4 regions of the Kitasatospora sp. NPDC093558 genome follow, and region 3 is predicted to be linked to each of the others. Evidence: riboswitches for the same ligand, from Rfam matches in the RefSeq annotation. Region 3 holds a riboswitch; each other region holds the start of a gene.
What was found. Region 3 has a riboswitch for cyclic di-AMP ahead of AB0O00_RS01745 (M23 family metallopeptidase). Riboswitches for the same ligand answer to the same signal wherever they lie in the genome.

Region 1: linked by a shared signal. The riboswitch ahead of AB0O00_RS09735 (transglycosylase family protein) and the one ahead of AB0O00_RS01745 (M23 family metallopeptidase) in region 3 are both predicted to bind cyclic di-AMP.
Region 2: linked by a shared signal. The riboswitch ahead of AB0O00_RS15975 (LysM peptidoglycan-binding domain-containing M23 family metallopeptidase) and the one ahead of AB0O00_RS01745 (M23 family metallopeptidase) in region 3 are both predicted to bind cyclic di-AMP.
Region 4: linked by a shared signal. The riboswitch ahead of AB0O00_RS20740 (NlpC/P60 family protein) and the one ahead of AB0O00_RS01745 (M23 family metallopeptidase) in region 3 are both predicted to bind cyclic di-AMP.

The regions. Positions count from the first base shown of each region.
Region 1 is NZ_JBFBDY010000063.1:11,665-15,867, forward strand. Features, by position in the region: gene AB0O00_RS09725 (SDR family NAD(P)-dependent oxidoreductase) at 1-407, opposite strand, end outside; gene AB0O00_RS09730 (cytochrome P450) at 674-1,963, shown strand; cyclic di-AMP (ydaO/yuaA leader) riboswitch at 2,174-2,342, shown strand; gene AB0O00_RS09735 (transglycosylase family protein) at 2,348-3,286, shown strand; gene eno (phosphopyruvate hydratase) at 3,582-4,203, shown strand, end outside.
Region 2 is NZ_JBFBDY010000136.1:5,921-10,123, forward strand. Features, by position in the region: gene AB0O00_RS15970 (MFS transporter) at 1-1,369, opposite strand, end outside; cyclic di-AMP (ydaO/yuaA leader) riboswitch at 1,681-1,860, shown strand; gene AB0O00_RS15975 (LysM peptidoglycan-binding domain-containing M23 family metallopeptidase) at 1,863-2,816, shown strand; gene AB0O00_RS15980 (HAMP domain-containing sensor histidine kinase) at 3,012-4,203, opposite strand, start outside.
Region 3 is NZ_JBFBDY010000007.1:22,282-26,484, forward strand. Features, by position in the region: gene AB0O00_RS01735 (GNAT family protein) at 1-19, opposite strand, end outside; gene AB0O00_RS01740 (hypothetical protein) at 62-1,006, shown strand; gene AB0O00_RS01745 (M23 family metallopeptidase) at 1,073-1,933, opposite strand; cyclic di-AMP (ydaO/yuaA leader) riboswitch at 1,946-2,104, opposite strand; gene AB0O00_RS01750 (YiaA/YiaB family inner membrane protein) at 2,358-2,648, shown strand; gene AB0O00_RS01755 (alpha/beta hydrolase) at 2,851-3,678, shown strand; gene AB0O00_RS01760 (TetR-like C-terminal domain-containing protein) at 3,732-4,203, shown strand, end outside.
Region 4 is NZ_JBFBDY010000222.1:2,319-6,521, reverse strand. Features, by position in the region: gene AB0O00_RS20750 (hypothetical protein) at 1-251, opposite strand, end outside; gene AB0O00_RS20745 (NlpC/P60 family protein) at 290-1,336, opposite strand; gene AB0O00_RS20740 (NlpC/P60 family protein) at 1,564-2,700, opposite strand; cyclic di-AMP (ydaO/yuaA leader) riboswitch at 2,711-2,864, opposite strand; gene AB0O00_RS20735 (NlpC/P60 family protein) at 3,203-4,203, opposite strand, start outside.

The sequences.
Region 1 (4,203 bases), on a different contig from region 3:
TGGACGGCGGCCCGCGGCTGCGGCAGGACGACCTCGGCGATGGCCTCGCCGACGAGGGCGACGAGCTCGGCGAGGCGCTCCAGGCCGAGGTGGTCGGGCAGGTCGGCGAGGGAGACGATCCGCTCGCCGTCCGGGCCGGCGACGCAGAACAGGTCGATCGGCCCGAGGTGCTTCTCGGTGGTGTCGACGAGCGCGGCGACGTCGCTGGGGCGGCGGACGTCCCCGCCGACGCCGACGACGGGGCAGCCGGGCCGGTCGAGTTCGGCGGCGAGGTCCTCGGCGACGCCGACCCGCTGGTCGGCGATCAGCACTCCGGCGGCGCCGGCCGCGGTGAAGCGGCGGGCGAGGTCGGCCCCCGACCCGCCGTCGAGTACCGCGATGACGACGACTGCCCCGGTGACCCGCATGGTGCGCTCCTCCCTGTGGGCGGTCCGCACTGACGCCCACGATTTCTGCCGAGGATCGTAGGCAGGTCCTGACCCTCCGCAACAGGGATTACCCCTCAGGTGACCAGGCTCACGCCTGCCACCCGTCCAAGAGCTGTCCAAAACCCGTCCACGCACTGTCCACGAGGTGTTGGCGGGCCGTTGCGAAGCCGTCCGCGGGCCGTTGACGAGCCGGTCACTCACCGTAGATGACGGGGTGCCCCCGACCCACCGGATACGGTCGTGCCATGCCAGTTCAGCCCGACGCCGACGCCACCCGCCCGCCGCTCTTCACGTGGGAGTTCGCCGCCGACCCGTACCCGGCGTACGCCTGGCTGCGCGAGCACGCCCCCGTGCACCGCACCACGCTGCCGAGCGGGGTGGAGGCCTGGCTGGTGACGCGGTACGCGGACGCGCGCCAGGCGCTGGCGGACGGCCGGCTGTCGAAGAACCCGGCGCACCACAGCGAGCAGGCGCACCGCACCGGCCGGGTCGGGATCCCGGGGGAGCGGCAGGCGGACCTGATGACGCACCTGCTGAACATCGACCCGCCGGACCACACCCGGCTGCGCCGCCTGGTGTCGAAGGCGTTCACGCCGCGCCGGGTGGCCGAGTTCGAGCCGCGGGTGCAGCAGCTCACCGACCGCCTGATCGACGGCTTCGCGCAGCGCGGTTCGGCGGACCTCATCCACGAGTTCGCGTTCCCGCTCCCCATCTACGCGATCTGCGACCTGCTCGGCGTGCCGGCCGAGGACCAGGACGACTTCCGCGACTGGGCGGGCATGATGATTCGACATGGCGGGGGCCAACGCGGCGGCGTGGGCCGGGCGGTGAAGCGGATGCGGGCGTACCTGCTGGAGCTGATCCACCGGAAGCGGGCGGACCTCGGGGACGACCTGATCTCGGGTCTGATCCGGGCGAGCGACCACGGCGAGCACCTCACCGAGAACGAGGCCGCCGCGATGGCGTTCATCCTCCTCTTCGCCGGCTTCGAGACGACCGTCAACCTGATCGGCAACGGGACGTACGCGCTGCTGCGCAACCCCGGGCAGCGCCGCCTCCTGCAGGAGTCGGTGGCACGCGGCGAGACGGCGCTGCTGGAGACCGGGATCGAGGAACTCCTGCGCTACGACGGGCCGGTGGAGCTCGCGACGTGGCGGTTCGCGACCCGCCCGCTGACCATCGGCGGGGTGGACATCCCGGTCGGCGACCCGGTGCTGGTGGTACTGGCGGCGGCGGACCGGGATCCGGCCAGGTTCTCGGACGAGAACACCCTGGACCTGGCCCGGACGGACAACCCGCACCTGGGTTTCGGGCACGGCATCCACTACTGCATCGGCGCCCCGCTGGCGAGGCTCGAAGGGCGGTCGGCGCTGGCCACGCTGCTGTCCCGGCTGCCCGATCTCGAACTGGCGGAAAGCCCGGAGAATCTGCGGTGGCGAGGTGGCCTGATCATGCGCGGATTGCGCGAACTTCCGGTCGAATTCAGTCCCGAGAGCCGCTCGCCGCACGCCCGCCCGGACGCTCCGACACACTGACGGAACGTCGCGAAGCGGGCGTGTCCGGCAGCATGAACACCCATCAATCCGGACAAACAACCGCCGTTGGTAGGCGATCGACCACGCGCCGTGATTTCTGTGTGATGTCTGCGATATGAGCTTGTGATTGGTCTGAGGATCTGTCTACTCTCCCTGGAGTTCGCAGCTGCGGACCCCGAGTGCGGAACGCCGAGTCCTGCCCGCCGCACCACGGGAAACCGACCAGAACCCTGGGCAGGGGCGGGGGAACCAGGTTTGTTGCCGTTCCTCCACGGCTTGGGGTGAAGCCGCCCGAGCGGAATCGTTTCCGCAGACGGCGGCCGGGCCACCTCCCGGTCCGAACCCGACAGCTCACCTCGCAGGCGTGCGGAGAGGGACCCCTTCATGCTGTTCGTTGGAACCGGTCGTCACCGCCGTCGCACCCAGACCGAGAAGGCCATCGCCGTCGCCGGAGTGGCCGGCGTCGGACTCGCGATGCCGATCCTCACCGCCACCGGCGCCTCCGCCGCCCCGACCACCGCCTGGGACTCCGTCGCCCAGTGCGAGAGCGGCGGCGACTGGAGCATCAACACCGGCAACGGCTTCTACGGCGGCCTGCAGTTCACCTCCAGCACCTGGAAGGCGTTCGGCGGCACCGCGTACGCGGCGCAGGCCAACCAGGCCAGCAAGGGCCAGCAGATCGCGGTGGCCGAGAAGGTCCTGGCCTCGCAGGGGCCGGGCGCGTGGCCGGTCTGCTCGAAGAAGGCCGGCCTGTCGAAGGGGGGCCCCGCGGCCGACGTCGACACCTCGGACGCCCAGCCCGCCGCCCAGCAGCACTCCCAGCCGGTGCAGCAGCCCGCGGCGAAGCCGGCCCAGCCGAAGCCCGCCCAGCCGAAGCCGGCTCAGAAGCCCGTGCAGCAGCAGTACCAGCAGCACACCCAGCCGGCCCAGCCCCAGCAGCAGGCCCAGCCCCAGGCCCCGGGCTTCTCCGGCAAGGCCGGCTGGGACGCCGACGCGAAGGTGTACTGGTACCAGAACAACGGCACCTGGTACTGGACCAGCCACCAGGGCGTCTACCAGCAGTACGCGGGCCAGGCCCAGCAGCAGGCCGCGCAGCAGCAGGCCCAGCAGCAGTACGCCCAGCCGCAGCAGCAGGCCCCGCGCGCAGCCGTCGCTCCCCAGGGCGGCCACGACTACACCGTCCACGCCGGCGACACGCTGTCGAGCATCGCCGCCGCCCAGGGCGTCCCCGGCGGCTGGCAGTCGGTCTACGACGGCAACCGCGGCACCGTCGGCGGCGACCCGAACCTGATCATGCCCGGCCAGGTCCTGCACCTCGGCTGACGCCGGCCGGAGCCGGCGCGCCACGGCTCGACACGCCACGGCGCGACACGCCACAGCGCGACACGCCACGGAGGGGGCCGACCCCGGATCGGCCCCCCTTCGTCCGGTTCCGCCCCTTTTCCCGGGATCGTCAGGTGAACTACCGGTAAGTAGCCGGGCCACACGCTGAGACGTGACCGAGGTCGGCGTGGCCCCGCGACCCCGTGCGGTTAGGCTCTGGTCGTAACGACTCCGCAATCATCCCGCCGACCGCACCACTGGTCAGCGGGACCCTGCTTCCGCAAGGAGATGCCTCGTGCCGTCCATCGATGTCGTCGTAGCCCGTGAGATCCTCGACTCGCGTGGCAACCCCACGGTCGAGGTCGAGGTCGGCCTCGACGACGGCAGCACCGGTCGTGCCGCTGTCCCGTCGGGTGCCTCCACCGGTGCCTTCGAGGCGCTGGAGCTCCGCGACGGTGACAAGAACCGCTACTTCGGCAAGGGCGTGGAGAAGGCCGTCCTGGCCGTCATCGAGCAGATCGGCCCGGAGCTGGTCGGCTACGACGCCACCGAGCAGCGCCTGATCGACCAGGCCATGCTCGACCTGGACGCCACCCCGGACAAGTCCTCGCTCGGCGCCAACGCCATCCTCGGCGTCTCGCTGGCCGTCGCGCACGCCGCCTCCGAGGCGAGCGACCTGCCGCTGTTCCGCTACCTGGGCGGCCCGAACGCGCACGTCCTGCCGGTCCCGATGATGAACATCCTCAACGGTGGCTCGCACGCCGACTCCAACGTCGACATCCAGGAGTTCATGATCGCCCCGATCGGCGCGGAGTCCTTCTCCGAGGCCGTCCGCTGGGGCGTCGAGGTCTACCACACCCTCAAGGGCGTGCTGAAGGAGCGCGGCCTGTCCACCGGCCTCGGCGACGAGGGCGGCT
Region 2 (4,203 bases), on a different contig from region 3:
CGGTGATCGCGCCCACCGTCAGGAGTCCGGCGCAGATCAGCATCGCGGTGTGGAACGCGTCGTCGACGGCGGCCGGCACCCGGTAGGCGTCGCCGCTCAGGCCGGCCAGGGCCGGGAGGGCGGCGACCGCGAGCAGGCCGGCGGCGCGGGCGGCGGCGTTGTTGACCCCGCTCGCGATGCCCGCGTGCCGCACCTCGACGGCCGCGAGGACGGTCGCCGTCAGCGGGGCGACGAGCAGCGTCATGCCGGAGCCCATCACCGCGACGGCGGGCAGGACGTCCGTCCAGTAGGAGGAGCCGGCGCCGGCGCGCAGCATCAGCAGCACCCCGGCGGCGCACAGCAGCGGGCCGATGGTGAGCGGGATCCGCGGGCCGATCCGCTTGCCGAGCCGTGCGGCGCGCGAGGACAGCGCGAGCATCAGCACGGTGATCGGGACCAGGGCCAGGCCGGACACCAGCGGCGAGAAGCGGGCGACGATCTGCAGCTGGACGACCAGCAGGAAGAACACGCCGCTGAACGCCGCGTACACGCAGAGGGTGACGAGGTTCACGGCGGTGAACAGCCGTGAGGAGAACAGGCCGAGCGGCAGCATCGGTTCGGGGGCGCGGCGTTCGACGGCGATGAAGGCCGCGCCGAGGACGAGCCCGAGCACGCCGCTGGCCCAGACGACGGGGGAGAGGCCCTCGCCGGCCGCCGTCAGCGCGTAGGTGAGGGTGCCGAGCGCGAGGGCGGCGAGCAGCGAACCGAGCACGTCGAAGCGGCCGGTGGCGCTCTCGTCCCGGCTCTCGGGAACGTAGCGGGTGGCGACCGCGATGACGGCGGCGGCGAGCGGCAGGTTGAGCAGGAAGATCCAGCGCCAGCCGGGGCCGTCCACGAGCCAGCCGCCGAGGAACGGGCCGACCGCGGCCGACACGCCGCCGAGGCCCGACCACAGGCCGACCGCGGCGGAGCGGTCGTCCGGGTGGAAGACCGCCTGGAGCATGGCGAGCGAACCGGGCGTCAGCAGCGCCCCGCCGATGCCCTGGACGGCGCGCGCGGCGATCAGCACCTGGATGTTCGGCGCGGCGGCGCAGGCCGCGGAGGCGACGGCGAACCAGACGACGCCGAGCAGGAAGACCCGGCGCCGGCCGTAGCGGTCGCCGAGCGCGCCGCCGAGCAGGATGAGCCCGGCGAGCGTCAGCAGATAGGCGTTCAGCGTCCACTGCAGGGACGCGAGGGAGGCGCCGAGGTCGGCGCCGATGCGGGGCAGGGCGACGTTGACGACGGTGCCGTCGAGCATCGCCATGCTGGATCCGAGCACGGTTGCCAGGAGTACCCAGCGCCCCTGCGCGGTGCCCAGGCGCAGGGTGCCGGCGTTGGTTGTGGCCACGGCCCGATCCTCCGCCCGGCGGGGTGGACGTGACAAGGGTCACCGGTGGTGCGTCCGGGGGTCGCGGTGGGTGGCCGTCTGGCTACTTAGGGGTGGATTGGTGGGCGGAGGGTCGTTGATCCGTTGCGGTCGGTGAATGGATTGTGCACGTACCGTGCCCTGGATCATTCGGAGCGTCATCGTGCTGGAGGGGGTTGTTGTGGCTTCAAGAGATCGACATTGCTTCACCCGGACGGATGAGTTTTAGTTCAGCGACCGACCGGCCAGCCCGGACGGATCCACCGGGTGGAACGCCGAGTCCTGCCGCTGCCCGGTGGCTCGCACTGAACTCTGTACGGCAGGAGCGGGGGACCCACAGGTAAGTCGCCGGACCGGAATTCGCGCTGTTGGCGCGGGAATCCAGGGCCGGCTTGGGGTGAAGCCGCGCATGCGGCCGGGCAACTCCAGCCCGAACCCGACAGCTCACCTCGCAGGCGTCGGAGAGGAAACTTCCATGCCTGCTCACGCTCGTCGTCGTGCCCTGCCCCGCGCCGCCCGCATCGGCATCGCGACCGCCGTCACCGGCGTCTCCTTCGCCCTCCCGCTCGTCTCCGTGCTGACCGCCCAGGCTCACACCACCGCCCCCGGCACCCCCGCCGCCCCGGTCGCCGCCGCGTCCGCCCCGGCCGCTCCGGCCGCCGCCCACGGCGACGCCGCCTACCGGGTCGTCAGTGGTGACACCCTGTCGAAGATCGCCGAGGCCAAGCGCGTCGAGGGCGGCTGGCAGGCGCTGTACGACCACAACCGCTCGGTCGTCGGCGCCGACCCGGACCTGATCTTCCCGGGTCAGTCGCTCGCGCTCGCCGCTCAGGCTGCTGCTTCGGCCGCGCCTTCTGCTCCGGCCGCTCCGGCCGCTCCGGCCCAGAAGCCTGCCGCCCCGGCCGCCAAGCCGCAGGTGCAGGTCCAGACCGAGGCCACCACCCCGAGTGCCCAGGTGCAGGTCCAGGCCACCGTGGCCCAGCCGGCCAAGGCCCCGGCCGCCGCTCCGGTCGCCGCCACCTCGGGCTACGTCGCCCCGGTCGCCAACCCGGAGCTCGGCACGGCCTACGGCGTCGCCGGCTCGATGTGGGCCTCCGGCCACCACACCGGCCAGGACTTCGTCGCCTCCACCGGCACCCCGGTGCGCGCCGTCGCCAACGGCGTCGTGGTGAAGGCTGGTTACGACGGCGCCTACGGCAACGAGGTCGAGATCCAGCTCGCCGACGGCAAGTACGCGCAGTACGCGCACCTCTCCTCGATCGGCGTGACGGTCGGCCAGTCCGTCACCGTCGGCCAGCAGCTCGGCCTGTCCGGTGCGACCGGCAACGTGACCGGCCCGCACCTGCACTTCGAGATCCGCACCGGGCCGGAGTACGGCTCGGACATCGACCCGGTCGCCTACCTCCGGGCGCACGGCGTCGCTCTCTGACCTCCCCTTCCGGGGATGACGGACCACCGCGGGTGCGGGGCGAAGAGATCAACCGGGATGGTCATGTCGGGTGACCGCTCGACCGGTTGATCGTCGCACCGGCGGACATGGGCGCGGGACACGCCCAGACCGGCCCGGCTCACGCCCACCTCGTGTGCCGGGCCGGTCGCTGTCGTTGGGGGCGCTGTCGTGGCCTCAGCTTTGGCTCGCGGGTGGGGGTGTCTCGGGCGGGGGCGTGGCCGCGCCCGGCAGTCGGACGGTCGCGGCGGTGCCGCCGTCCGGGCCGGCGGGTGCGAGGGTGACCTCGCCGCCGGTGGCGCGGACGGTCCGGGCGACGATCGCCAACCCCAGCCCGGATCCGGGCAGTTGGCGGGCGGAGGGCGAGCGCCAGAAGCGGTCGAAGACGTGCGGGAGGTCCTCGGCGGCGATGCCGGGGCCCTGGTCGCGGACGGTGAGTTCGCCGTTCGCGAGGGAGACGTCGATCCGTCCGCCGGGCGGGCTGAACTTCACCGCGTTGTCGAGCAGGTTGATCACGGCGCGTTCGAGCGCGTGCGGGTCGGCGCGGACGTACCAGGGGGCCAGGTCGGCGCCGAACGCGAGGGCGGGGCCGCGCAGTTCGGCCCGTTCGACGGCGCGGGCGGCGATGTCGTGCAGGGCGACGACGGGCAGCGGCTTGGCATCGCGGGACTCGGCGGGGCGGGAGAGTTCGAGCAAGTCGCCGATGAGGGTGGAGAGTTCCGTCATCTGGGCCTTCATGTTGCCGAGCATCCGGGTGAGCGTCGCGGCGGGCAGCGGGCGGCCGGTCTCCTGGCTGCGGATCAGCAGGTCGACGTTGGTGCGCATCGAGGCCAGCGGGGTGCGCAGTTCGTGTCCGGCGTCGGCGATGAGCCGGGCCTGGCTGTCCAGCGAGCCGGCGAGGGCGGTGCTCATCGCGTTGAAGGCCTCGCCGAAGCGGGCGATCTCGTCGTGGCCGGACACCTCGATCGTCATGCCCGGCTCCTGGGTGCGGGCGATGTGCTGGGCCGCGCGGGTGAGGCGGTCGACCGGGCGCAGGGCGGTGCGGGCGATCCACAGGGCGCCCGCGGCGGCGAGCGCGATGACGACCGCTGCCGCGCCGGCGGTGATCAGGGCGAGTTCGGTGAGCGCGTCCTGCACCGGTTCGAGCGGCTGGGAGATCGCCACGGCGGCGGTGGGGCCGGTCCCGCCGCTCCCGCCGTAGCCGACGGGGCCGATGCTGACCACATAGACGCGCACTGGGGTGCCGTCGGCGGTCCGGCCGTCGCGGAACAGCGAGGCGGCGTGCGGTCCGGTGCTCCCGCTGCCCGCGATCGGGAGGTCCTCCGGGGCGACGGTCACGGCGCGGGGGTCGTTCGGCGGGCACGAGGTG
Region 3 (4,203 bases):
TGAGTCGTACGGGGACCATGGCTGCCGACCCTACCCCCGGCCAGCGGTTACCGTTCGAGCTATGAACGACGAAGACCTGCGGCTCGCCCCGCGCACCAGGGCCGCCGACCTGCTCGCCTGGGCGGCGGAACAGGGCCGCACCCCGGTGGCCGAGGCGCCGCTGCGCACGGTGCTGGCGCTGCTGGAACTGGGCGAGGGCAGGATGCGCGACGGCTGGCCCGAACTGACCTCGGACGCCGTGGAGCACCTGCTGTACGAGCGGCTCCACCTGTACGTCCAGCCCGACCCCGAGGAGGACCCGCTCGCGTACGGCGAGGCCGTACGGCTGCTGGTCGACCACCAGCGGGCGGCGAAGCGGCTCAACGCCAAGCGGCAGGAGCGGCTGCACGCCGAGGCCGAGTGGCAGGGCGAGGTCGCGGCCGGGCTGCTGCGCCGGGCCGACCTGGTGACGTGGCCCCGGCTGTACGCGGTGCTGCTGCGCGCGCACGGGGTGGACGTCGCGGACGAGGCGGCGGTGCGGGACTGGCTCGCCGGGTTCGTCGAACTGGCCGAGGAGGAGCGGCTGGACGCGTTCGCCGCGCTGGCGGAGGCCGGGTGGCTGGACGAGCCGGACGAGCAGGGCTGGGGCCCGGGCCGGGTGCTCTCGGTGGGCATGGCCACGGACGGCGCGCGGCGGCTCCTGGAACAGGGGCTGATGCGGCGCAGCTACCGCAACCTCGCCGAGCTGAACGCGCTGGGGCGGCCGATGCCGGACGAACTGGCCGGGGACTTCGGGGAGTTCGAGGACGCGGCGGTGGCGGCGGCGCTCGCGCTGTACGGCGAGTGGACGGTGCCGGGGCTGCCGCGGCTGCTGGTCGAGGAGTTCCCGGAGCTCGCGCCGGAGCCGGGGGCGGCGGAGATCGACGCGTACCTGGCGCAGTTGCCGCAGTCCCTGGAGTCGGCCGAATCCCCAGAGCCGCCGGAGTCGGCGGAGTCGCTGGAGTCCACGGAGTCCTCGGACAGCTGACGCGGAAGGCCCCGGCCGGTGACGGTCGGGGCCTTCTTCGGTGCTTCGGTGCGGGGGGGCGGTGGCTCAGGGGTTGAGGCCGCGCTGCTGGAGCCAGGTCTCCGGGTCGACCGGGGCGCCGCCGCCGGGGCGGACCTCCAGGTGCAGGTGCGGGCCGGTGACGTTGCCGGTGGCGCCGACCTTGCCGATCTGCTGGCCCGGGGCCACCTGGCCGGAGCCCTTGATGATCGAGGAGAGGTGGCAGTACCAGATCTCGGTGCCGTCGGGCAGGGTCTCGACGATCCGGTAGCCGTACGCGCCGGACCAGCCGGCCGAGGTGATGGTTCCCTGGCCGACCGCGAACACGGCGGTGCCGGTGTCGGCGGCGAAGTCCAGGCCGGTGTGCAGGTGGGCCCAGTAGCGGGCGCTCTGGCCGTAGTGGGCGCTGAGGTTGTAGTCGCGCACCGGCAGCGTGAGGGCGGCGGCCTTGGCCTTCTCGGCCTCGTCGGCGGCCTTGGCCTTCTCGGCCTCGTCGGCGGCCTTCTTCGCCTCGGCCTCCTTGGCGGCGGCCTTGGCCTGCGCCTCCTGCGCGGCCTGCACGCGGGCGCCCTCCTCGGCGGCGGTGCGCTGGCCGTCGGCCTGCTGCTGGATCCGGGCGGCGAGCGCGAGGCCTGGGTCGGCGGAGAGCGCGACGGGGGTCTCGTCCGGGGCCTCGATGGCGGGCGCGGCGGCCGGGGTGGCGGAGGCGAAACCGGTGGCACCCAGGGTCGCGGCGACGGCGGTGACGCCGAGCAGCGGGGAGGCCCCGCGGGTCTGACGCGGCATCCGGTGGCGGTTGGCCTCGGCCTCCGGGGCCGCGAGCTCGTCCTCGGCCGGACGGGGGTGGTCGAGGAGCTGGGTACCGGCAGCGGGGCCGGCGGGCTGTGCCGGGGTGTGCGTCGACGCCACGGAGGCGTGCTCCTTTCCTTCCTTCGCGCCTACCGGGTTAGCTGACGGGTTCGGAGCAGGAAGGTCTCCTACGGCCGGGCCTGGGCCCCGCCGATTCACCCCAAGGAACATGGTTCCCCGGCTCCCTGACCTGCCCGGAGGCCGGCCGGCGGGATTAGGCGACGGCGCACGGTGCCGTCTGGGTACGGCGTTTCGACCGCGCTGCGTTATCAAACGTTAATCCTAGGACGCCCTGATTCCAAGCCATCCGCCCGGGACGACCGACAACCGGGCGGGCGGCTTGTGCCCTATGACTGTTTTGCGGCTCTTGCCCACCCCTGACACTACTTAACGTGATTGGACGTCACCGGGCGACGGCTCGGGCGGGCCCATCTGAGTACTCCTACTCATGTGCGACCGGCCGGACCGCCGCCATCCTGGCGCCATGAACGCACCGATGCAGTCACGCACCACGGCCGCGTACTACCTCCAGGCCGTGCTCTCCTTCGCCCTGTCGGGCACCGCCCTCGCCGTCGGGATCGCCTACCTGCCCGTCGAGGCCTGGACCCGGGCCTTCCTCGGGATCGGCCTGCTCTACACCGTCACCTCCTCGTTCACGCTCGCCAAGGTCATCCGGGACCGGCAGGAGACGAACGAGATCGTCACCCGGGTGGACCAGGCCCGGCTGGAGAAGCTGCTCAGCGAGCACGACCCGTTCAAGGTCGAAGGGGTCTGAGGGGGCGGGGTGCCGCTCGGCGGGGTGCCACTCGGGGGGTGCCGCTCGGCGGGGGTGCCGTTCGGCGGGGGTGCCGCTCGGCGGGGGCGATCCCGGGATTTCGGTGCGCCGATAGCTTGACGGCTAAGGCTATTAGCCTTAGCTTTATGGCTATCGGCAGCACCGCCGATGCCACCGCAACAGCGGACCGAGGAGGCCCACCATGAACGGCACCAGCACCCCGAAGACCCAGTACCTCGACGTTCCCGGCGGCCGGATCGCCTTCGACGACACCCGCGAGGGCGAGGGCACCCCCGTCGTCCTCCTCCCCGGGATGCTCGACAGCCGGCGCGCGTACCGGCACCTCGTCCCGCTGCTCACCGCCGCCGGCCACCGCGTCATCACCATGGACCTGCGCGGCTTCGGCGAGTCCTCCATCGTCTGGGACGACTACGCGCCGGCCGCGATCGCCGACGACGTCCTCGCCCTGCTCGACCACCTCGGCATCGAACGGGCCGTCCTCGCCGGCAGCTCGTACACCGGGGCGACGGTCGTCAAGGTCGCCGGGGACGCGCCCGGGCGGGTCGCCGGGATCGTCCTGATCGACGCCTTCATCGAGAACCTGCCGCAGAACGCCCTCATGCGCGGCATCGTCCACGCCATGGGGACGGTGATCGTCCACTGGCCCGCGTTCTGGGGCTTCTACCACCGCAAGCTCGCCTACCCGGGCGCCAGGCCCGCCGACTTCGACGCGTACGTGAACGGGCTCGTCGCCTCGCTGCGCACCCCGGGCCGGAGGACCGCCACCCGCGGACACGTCCGCGGCGACTCCTCGCCCGTCGGCTGGACCGCCGCCGCACAGTGCCCCGCACTCGTCCTCATGGGCACCAAGGACCCCGACTTCCCGAAGCCCGAGGTCGTCGCCGACCGGCAGACCGCGGCGCTCGGCGCGCGGAAGGTGATGATCGACGGGTCGGGGCACTACCCGATGGCCGACAACCCGGGGGCCGTCGCCGACGCCCTGCTGCCGTTCCTCGCCGAGTTCGCCTGAGCCTCCTCCACCGCTCCACCCTTCACCCGGACAGAAAACAGAGAGACCGAGCCATGCCCCGAGTCGGACTGACGCCCGAGCTGGTCGTCGACCACGCCCTCGCCCTCCTCGACGACCAGGGACCGGACGGCCTCACCCTCGCCGCCGTCGCCGCCCGGGCGGGCGTCGCGACCCCCTCGCTGTACAAGCACGTCAGCGGCGGCCTCACCGAACTGCGGCGGCTCATCGCCGTCCGCGTCACCGAGGAACTGGCCGCCCGCCTCGCCGACGCCGCCCTCGGCCGCAGCGGGGACGACGCCGTCGCCGCCCTCCTCCGGGCGTACCACGCGTATGCGATGGCGCACCCGCACCGCTACAACGCGCTGCCGCAGGCACCGCAGGCGGACGACGACCTCAACGCGGCGGCGGCGCGGCTGGTGGGGGTGATCGTGGCGGTGCTTCGGGAGTACGGCCTCGAAGGCCCCGAAGCCATCCACGCCGCTCGCACCGTCCGCTCTGTCGCCCACGGCTTCGCTTCTCTCTCGA
Region 4 (4,203 bases), on a different contig from region 3:
AGGTCGGCCGCGGCGGTGAGCCGGCCGGGAGCCGCGCCCGGGGAGAGGACGAGGTTGCGGTAGCGGGCGGTCAGCGGCAGTCCGGAGGTCAGCGCCAGCTCGCGCGCACGCCCGTCCAGCACCGCCGCCACCGCCGTCCGCTCGTCCGCGCCGGCGGGCCCCGGGCCGGGCGCCGCGGGGACGGCGGGCGGCAGCGACAGCTGCGTCAGCCCTCCGGCGGCGAGCAGCAGGGCGCCCCGGCGGGACAGCACGCAGGGCCGTATCGCGTCCGGTGCGGACAGGGTCGGGCTCAGAGCCGGACCACCCCTGCGACGGGCATCGCGTTGACGCTCTCGTACCGCACCCGGGCCCCCGGGTACGGGGCGTGCACGATCACCCCGCCGCCGGCGTACATGCCGACGTGGTGCATGTCCCGGTAGAAGATCACCAGGTCTCCCGGTCGTGCTTCGGACAGGCTCACCCGCTGGCCGGCGTAGGCCTGGGCCTGCGAGGTGCGCGGCAGGGACACTCCGGCCTGCCGCCAGCTGTAGTACATCAGACCGGAACAGTCGAAGGCGCGGGGGCCGGTGGATCCGTACACGTAGGGCGATCCGATCATCCGCACCGCCGCCGCGAGCGCCGCCGCGCCGCGCTCGGAGGCGGGCGGGGTGGTGCCGAGGTCCAGCCGGTCGGTGCCGCGGGTGGCGCGCTGCTCGGCCTCCTGGGCGTCCTGCGCGGCCATCCGGGCGCGCTCGGCCACGCCCAGGCTGTTGAGCAGCCGCTGGGCCTTGGCGAGCCGCTGCTGGATGTCCTGCTTGCTGTCGGCGAGGGTGCGCCGGGCCTGGTCCAGCTCGGCGAGCTTGGCGGCGGTCTCGGTGCGGCGCTGGTCGAGCCCGCGCTGACGGGTCACCAGCTCGTGCAGCGTCTCGTTCTGCCGCTCGGCGGCCTGGTCGAGGGTCCGGGCGCGGGCGAGGTACCCCTCCGGGTCGGTGGCGAGCATCAGCTGGACGGTCTGCGCCATGCCGCCGGCCCGGTACTCGGCGCCCGCCACGGTGGCGAGGTCGCCGCGCAGCTGGTTGAGCTGCTCCTGGGCGGCGGCGATCTCGCCCTGGAGGACGGTGGTCTCGCCCTGGAGCCGCTGCTGGGCCTCCTGGGCCGCGTTGTACTTCTCCGACGCCTGTTCGGCCTCGTTGTACAGCTGCTCGACCTGGGCCTTGACGTCCTTGCGGCTGGGCGCGTCCGGGGCGCCGGGGGCGGCCTGGGCACTGCCGCTCGTCGTCACGCCCAGGGCGGTGGTGGCGGCCGCGGTCAGCACCAGCGCACGGGCGAGCAGTTGGGAACGGCGGTGCACGGGCATGGCGGCGGCTGCTCCAATCCTGCGGACCGGTCCCGCCGCCGCACCGAAGCGGGCGGTCCTGGAGCGGGAGTCCGGTGGCAGACGTTAGCGAGTCCGGGCAACCGAGTCCAAACCCCTCCCAACACGAATATTTGACCATTAATCGGACACCAGCCCGAGGAAAGGAAACGCCGCAGGCCCGGCCTTCCACGAGAGGAAGGCCGGGCCTGCGGGAAGCCGAGCGGGGATCAGACCCGCACGATGGACGAGAGCGGCATGTTGGAGACCGCCTCGTAGCGCACGCTCGCACCCGGCTTGGGCGCGTGCAGCACCTGGCCGTTGCCGGCGTAGATGCCGACGTGGTGGGCGTCGCTGTAGAAGATCAGCAGGTCGCCGGGCTGGGCCTGGGAGAGGTCCGTGCCGATCCGGGTGCCGGCGCCGGCCTGCTCCTGCGAGGTGCGCGGCAGCGAGACGCCGGCCTGGTCGAACGCCCAGACCATCAGGCCCGAGCAGTCGAAGGAGTTCGGGCCGGTGGCGGCCCAGACGTACGGGCTGCCGATCTTGGTGGCGGCGGCGGACAGCGCGGCGGCGCCGCGCGAGCTGCCCGGGGCGGCCGGCTTGGCGACCGGCGAGGACGAGGGCGCGGACGACGGGGCCGAGCCGAGGTCGGCGCGGCTGCTGTCGCGGGAGGCGCGGTCGGCGGCGGCCTGCTGGGCCTTCGCGGCGTCGGCCTTGGCCTTGGCGTCGGCGGCGGCCTTCTCCTCGGCCGCCTTGATCGCCTGGCGCTCCTGCTCGGACAGGGTGTTGAAGAGGTCCTGGGCGGCCTTCAGCTTCGCCTGGATCTGTTCCTTGGAGGTCTTCAGCTGCTGGGTGGTCGCGTCCAGCTCGGCGAGCTTGGCCTGGGCCTCGTTGCGGTCCTGGTCGAGCTTGCGCTGCTGGTCCTGGAGCTCCTTCAGCTGACCCTTCTGGGTGCTGCCGGCCTGGTTCAGGGCGTCGGCCTGGCTGAGGAAGGTGTCCGGCTTGGACGAGAACATCAGCTGGACGGTCGGGGATATGCCCCCGTTGCGGTACTGCTCGCCGGCGATCTGGGCGAGGCCGCCCTGGAGGTCGGTCACCTGCTCCTGCTGGCGGGCCACCTGGTCCTGCAGGCCGCTGACCTGCTTCTGCAGCTCCTGCTGCTTGGACTGGGCGGCGTTGTACTGCTCGGTCGCCACCTCGGCCTGCTCGTTGAGCTGGTCGACCTGCTCCTTGACCTGGTCCTTGGTCGGCGTCGGGTCGGCGTGGGCGCCGGACTGCGCGGAGAGGGCGACGGCGGCGGCGGCGACACCGGTCAGGAAGGAAACTCGGGCTCGGCCGGCGGGCTTGGGACGACGATGGGACGCCACGAAGGCGGACTCCTTCTTCCTACGTCCGCCTACCGGGTGAGCTGACGGGTTCGGGCCGGAAGCATGCCCTACGACGCCTCACGGCCGTTCCAGCGGCCGACCTGGCGCCGATTCACCCCGGAGGAACGTGGTTCCCCGGCTCCGCTCCACAGCGCCCCCAACCACTGGGCTCCCCTGTCGGACGGGCGCTTCGACCCGTCCCGCTGCTTCACGAACTCGGCGGGAACCACCGCCGCCACCCTGGCTGGGCGATCGACAGTGCGGTGGTTCGGGGCACGACCCTAGTAACTGAACCGTGATCCGTTCAAATCCTTGTCAGAAAAAAGGCGGAAGAATAACCAGGTTGTTTTGTGAAGATGACAGAAGGTGATCGCACCAGTACGCAAGGCTGATCACTTGTCACGCACTGACGGGCGAAACGCGCACAAGCGAACGTGCCACCCCCGCCAGGGAGGTGGCACGGATCACAGGGCCGTTCCGCCGGCCCCGGCGTGTCGGGGGGTCAGACCCGGCGGATCGTGTTGATCGGCATCGCGTCGGCCTTCATCACCTTGACCACGTCACCGGTGTGCGGCGCGTGCACCACCATGCCGTTGCCGATGTACATCCCGACGTGGTGCATGTCGCCGCCGTAGACCACCAGGTCGCCCGGCTGGGCCTGGTCCAGCGAGGGCACCCGGGTGCCGTAGTGGCCCTGCTCCTGCGAGGTGCGCGGCAGCGAGACACCGGCCTTGCCGTACGCCCAGACCATCAGGCCCGAGCAGTCGAACGTGTTCTCGCCGGTGGCGCCCCACACGTACGGCGAGCCCTGCTTGCTCATCGCCTTGGCCACGGCCACGGCCGCGTAGCCGCTGGCCGGCGGCAGGTTGCTGAGGTCGACCCGGTCGGCGCCGCGCGAGGCGCGGTCGTCCTGGGCCTGCTGGGCCCTCAGCGCGGCCCGCTCGGAGGCGCTGAGCGAGTTCAGGAGGTCCTGGGCCGCCTTGAGCTTGGTGTTGACGTCCGCCTTGGCCTGGTTCAGGTCCTTGGTGGTCGAATCGAGGGAGGCCAGCACCGCGGCGGCCTCGGCCTTCTCCTGGTCCAGGCGGCGCTGCTGGTCCAGCAGCCCCTTGAGCGCGTCGGTCTCGGTGGCCGTCGCCTGCTGCACGCTGGAGGCCTTGTCCAGGTAGCCGGACGGGTCCGAGGAGAGCATCAGCTGGACGGACGGGTCGATGCCGCCGGTGCGGTACTGCTCGCCCGCCACGCCCGCGAGGCCGACCTGAAGCTGGGTCATCTGCTCCTGGCCGCGAGCGACCTGGTCCTGCAGCTGGTCGGCCTGCTTGCGCAGCTGGTCGGCCCGCTCCTTGGCGCCGTTGTACTTCTCGGCGGCCTGCTCCTGCTCCTGCTGGAGTGCGTCGATCTGCGCCTTGACGTCCGTTTTGTTCGGCTGCGGCGCAGCGTGCGCGGCCACCTGGGCGGAGAGCGCGACCGCGGTCGCAGCGGCAGCGGTGAGCACGGAGACCCGCG